Regions from separate parts of the Paenarthrobacter sp. YAF11_1 genome, predicted to be linked through region 1. Evidence: riboswitches for the same ligand, from Rfam matches in the RefSeq annotation. Region 1 holds a riboswitch; the other holds the start of a gene.

Region 1 (2,188 bases):
TCGGCCAGGACCCGGAACGCTTCCCGGGTTTCAATACCCCTGACCCGAGCTACAACGGCCTGGTGTACGCCCGCGATCTTGGCAAGGACGGTGCGCTCGGCGCCAATCTTTCCTACGTCCTGAAGGCGCGGGTCCAGCTTCTTCGCGACCTCGGCTCCGCTGTGTCCCCGTTCAATGCTTTCCTGATCGCCCAGGGGCTGGAGACGTTGAGCTTGCGCGTCGAACGTCACGTAGCCAACGCCACCAAGGTGGCCGAGTGGCTGGAAGCCCACGACGACGTCGAATCGGTCGCCTATGCCGGCCTGCCGTCCAGCCCGTGGTACGACCGTGGCCGGAAGTACGGTCCACAGGGCACCGGCGCCATTGTTGCCTTCAACATCAAGGGCGGCGTTGAAGCGGGCAAGCGCTTCGTGGACGGACTGGAACTGCACTCGCATGTTGCCAACATCGGCGATGTCCGCTCGCTGGTCATCCACCCGGCGTCCACTACGCACAGCCAGCTGACGGTTGAACAGCAGTTGGTGGCCGGCGTGAACCCCGGCCTGGTGCGTTTGTCCGTGGGGATTGAGCACGTGGATGACATCATCGCCGACCTCGAAGCCGGGTTCCGGGCCGCCAAGGGAGCCTGAACCCAGCCCCGAAAGCAGCGGCCCGACCGCACCTGGCACTGTTCCTGGATGCCACCCGGACCGACGATTATTCGCCGGGTGGCATTCCGGAGTGCTGCTTCCTGAACGAAAACGCCCTAAACCGTCACACTGATGTCACATTCTTCGCCATAACCGCCCTGTATTTCCTAGACTCTTCGTATTAGGTCATGAGTGCCAGCACATAGCCCCGGCTTGCTGGCCGGCAACCCTCCTCCGCGGTGGGGTGCCCCGGGTGAAGACCTGGCCTGTTCGCACGCAAGGCGACGGGCAAGCGCGAGGTTAAGGTGTCAAAGGAATGACCATTACTGCTACAGCCCTTCCAAAATCCGGAGAAGAAGACGGCACCGTCAAGTACGCCGCCATTGGGTCGCTGGACCTTGAAGCCGGCGGATTCCTTCCCGACGTCGTCCTCGCTTATGAGACCTGGGGGCAGCTGAACGCCGATGCCTCCAATGCCGTGCTCATCCAGCATGCCCTCACAGGGAGCACGCACGTTGCCCGGGGAGCCACGGACGAAGAGGGATGGTGGGAGCAGCTGGTAGGCCCCGGTGCCACCATCGACACCAACAGGTTCTTTGTCATCTCCATCAACATCGTGGGCGGCTGCTACGGCAGCACCGGACCGTCCTCGGAGGCGCCGGATGGCCGTCCTTGGGGCTCGCGGTTCCCCTTGGTCACCCTGCGCGACAGCACCGAGGCTGAGGCGCGCCTGGCCGAAGCCCTGGGAATCGAGGCCTGGCACGCAGTGTTGGGCGGGTCGATGGGCGGCGCCCGCGCCTTGGAATGGGCAGCGACTTTCCCGGAGCGGGTGAAACGCTGCGCCGTGATATCCGTGGGTGCCTACAGCACGGCCGAGCAGATCGCCTTTGCACAGGCCCAAACCCTGGCCATTCGTCAGGACCCGAACTTCAACAACGGCGATTACTACGGTGGCACGGCCCCCGAACACGGACTCGCCCTGGCCCGGCGCATCGCCCACATCACCTACCGCTCGGCGCTGGAATTGGATTTCCGCTTTGGCCGGGAAGCCCAGCACCAGGAGACACCACTGGCCGCTGCGGTCCTGGGGGAGCGTGGCCGCTATCAGGTGGAGAGCTACCTGGACCACCAGGGAACAAAGCTCGTCCGACGATTTGATGCCAACAGCTATATCGCCATCACCGAAGCCCTGATGTCCCACGACGTCGCACGCGGCCGTGGATCGCTGGAGGCAGCATTGTCACGCGCCACTGCGGAGTTCTTCGTGGCAGCGGTGGACAGCGACCGCTTGTATTTCCCGGCCCAATCCCGGGAATTGGCGGCAGCCCTGCCGGGTGATGTTCCGGTCCACGTCATTGAGGCGCCGATCGGCCACGACGGGTTCCTGACGGAAATCGGCCAGCTCTCAGCCCAGCTCCAGGACGCGTTTTTCGCCTAAGCGCCACGTTCGTTCAACGGCGTCAGCCGTTCATGATGTCGCCGCGCTGCTTCATGTAATCCTCCATGGCGATCTCCCCGTTGCTGAACTTTGCGTCCAGTTCTGCCAGCTTGCGGGCGCG
Region 2 (2,188 bases), on a different contig from region 1:
TTGGCAGGTACCCAGCGGCCCTCGTCCACCACGTAGTCCCAGCCCAGTCCGTTGCGCTTGAGCCCTTCGATGCCTGCGAGCAGCCTCGTGGCGTCCTCCAACCGGGAGCCGACGCCAAAGCTGGCACGCAAGGACCCGGAGGGAAGTCCGAGTCGCTTGAGCAGTGGGTGGGCGCAGAAGCGTCCATCCCGGAGGCCAACTCCGTGCTCGGCGGCCAGATAAGCGGCCACCAATCCGGCGTCGAATCCTTCCACGGAGAAATTGACCACACCAATGGTGTCGTCGGAGTCAGTGAAGATCTGGTGCACAGTCACGCCGTCGATGGCTTCCAGGCCGTCCACCAGGTACGTGCGGATGGCGGCTTCGTGGGCGTGCCACGCGTCTTGGTCCAACCCGGCGAGGACCTGCGTGGCGCGGGCGAGGGTTGCGGCACCCAGGACATTGGGGGACCCGCCTTCATGGCGGGCAGGGCCCGTTGCCCAGCTCACGGAGTCCAGGCGGGCTTCACGGACGGCGCCGCCACCAGCCAGGTGGGGAGTCCCGGCGTCGAGCCAGTCCGGGCGGCCCACTACGACGCCTGCGCCGAAGGGGGCATAGAGCTTGTGGCCGGAGAACACGACGTAGTCAACATCGGCCTCCGTGATGTTGATCCGGCGGTGAGGTGCCAGCTGTGCGGCATCGACTACGATCCTGGCGCCGTATTCGTGCGCAAGTGCTGCGAGTTCGGCGATCGGCAGGATTTCACCTGTCACGTTGGAGGCACCCGTGACGGCGAGCAGGCTGACCCCGCCTTGGGCCAATTCGTCGCGAAGCTTGTCCACTGTGGCGGCCAAGGTGGAGGCCGCCACGACGCTGCGGTGCGGGACACCCTGCCAGGGAAGAAGGTTGGCGTGGTGTTCGATGTCCAGGTACAGGACTTCCCCGGAGAAGCGGCCGTCGATCTGCGGCAGGCAGCCAGCCAGTAGGTTCAGGGAGTCTGTGGTGTTTCGCGTAAAAATCACGGAATCGTCAGGACGCCCACCGACGAACTCACGGACAATGTTGCGCGAATTCTCGTAGACCGACGTGCTGATCTGGGAGGCAAAGCCCGCGCCGCGGTGAACGCTGGCGTAGTAAGGCAGGACCTCGTTGAGGTAGGCCGAGACGATGGTCAGGGCCGGAGCCGATGCTCCGTAGTCCAGATTGGCATAGCGGACGTGGCCGCCCTGGATCAGGGGTGCCTGCAGCTCAGCGCCAGTGACGGCGGCGAGTGGCCGTGCTGCTGCAGCTGCCTGTGACGGGGTTTCGCCGGCAAAGGACGGAATGATGTTTGAATCGAACGTGACTGTGCTCATGGGACCTCACTCAAGAGGGACCCCCATAGGGGGATCCGCGCTTGCCGCATCCGTTCCGGACCGGCCGGGTCGTCACCCGGGGCACCCCGCCGCGAATGGAGGGTTGCCGGCCAGCAAACCGGGGTTTAGCGCTGGCACTCGTGACCTGTAAAAAGGTTAGGGCACCCCCAGCGGCCCCTCCAAAGTCACTTCGCTTTGTTAAGCACTTTGTTACGCCGGGTTGTAAATCGCCGGTTTGGCGAAGAAAAAACGGCGGAGGCCTCCAAAAGGAGGCTTCCGCCGTCGAATATTCGCTGAAGAGCAGCTTGTGAACCGTGAAGGGAACCTGCGCTAGAGGAGGTCGTCCAGGTCTGGGTTGAGCCGTTTGAGGACTTCCGAGTGAAGGATGGAGTTGGTGGCCAGCGCGTTGCCGCCGAACGGACCGTCGTCGCCTTCCAAGGAAGTGAAGCGGCCACCGGCCTCCGTGACGATCGGGACGAGAGCTGCCATGTCGTACAGGTTCAGCTCAGGCTCGCACGCGATGTCCACTGCGCCCTCGGCCACCAGGCAGTATGACCAGAAATCGCCGTAGGCCCGGGTTCGCCAGACATCCTCGGTAAGCCCCAGGAACTCGTCCAGGTTCCCGCGTTCCTTCCACCCGGACAGGCTTGAGTAGGACAAGGAGGCATCGGACAACTGGGAAACGTTGGAGACCTTCAACCGGGTGGCAGCGGCAAGGGACCGGCCCATGTAGGCACCCATGTCCTTGGCAGCCCACCAGCGTTTGCCCAAGGCGGGTGCACTGACGACGCCGACCACGGGTTCGCCCTCATCAACCAGTGCGATCAATGTTGCCCACACCGGCACGCCCCTGA

The links. A riboswitch is a leader RNA that binds a small molecule or an ion and turns the genes downstream of it on or off. The one in region 1 is predicted to bind S-adenosylmethionine.
Region 2: another riboswitch for S-adenosylmethionine. It lies ahead of AB4Y77_RS01155 (aminotransferase class V-fold PLP-dependent enzyme); the one in region 1 lies ahead of metX (homoserine O-acetyltransferase MetX).

The regions. Positions count from the first base shown of each region.
Region 1 is NZ_JBFRDF010000003.1:416,166-418,353, forward strand. Features, by position in the region: gene AB4Y77_RS07295 (bifunctional o-acetylhomoserine/o-acetylserine sulfhydrylase) at 1-629, shown strand, start outside; SAM riboswitch class IV at 814-930, shown strand; gene metX (homoserine O-acetyltransferase MetX) at 946-2,067, shown strand; gene AB4Y77_RS07305 (hypothetical protein) at 2,090-2,188, opposite strand, start outside.
Region 2 is NZ_JBFRDF010000001.1:241,679-243,866, reverse strand. Features, by position in the region: gene AB4Y77_RS01155 (aminotransferase class V-fold PLP-dependent enzyme) at 1-1,334, opposite strand, end outside; SAM riboswitch class IV at 1,367-1,480, opposite strand; gene hisN (histidinol-phosphatase) at 1,665-2,188, opposite strand, start outside.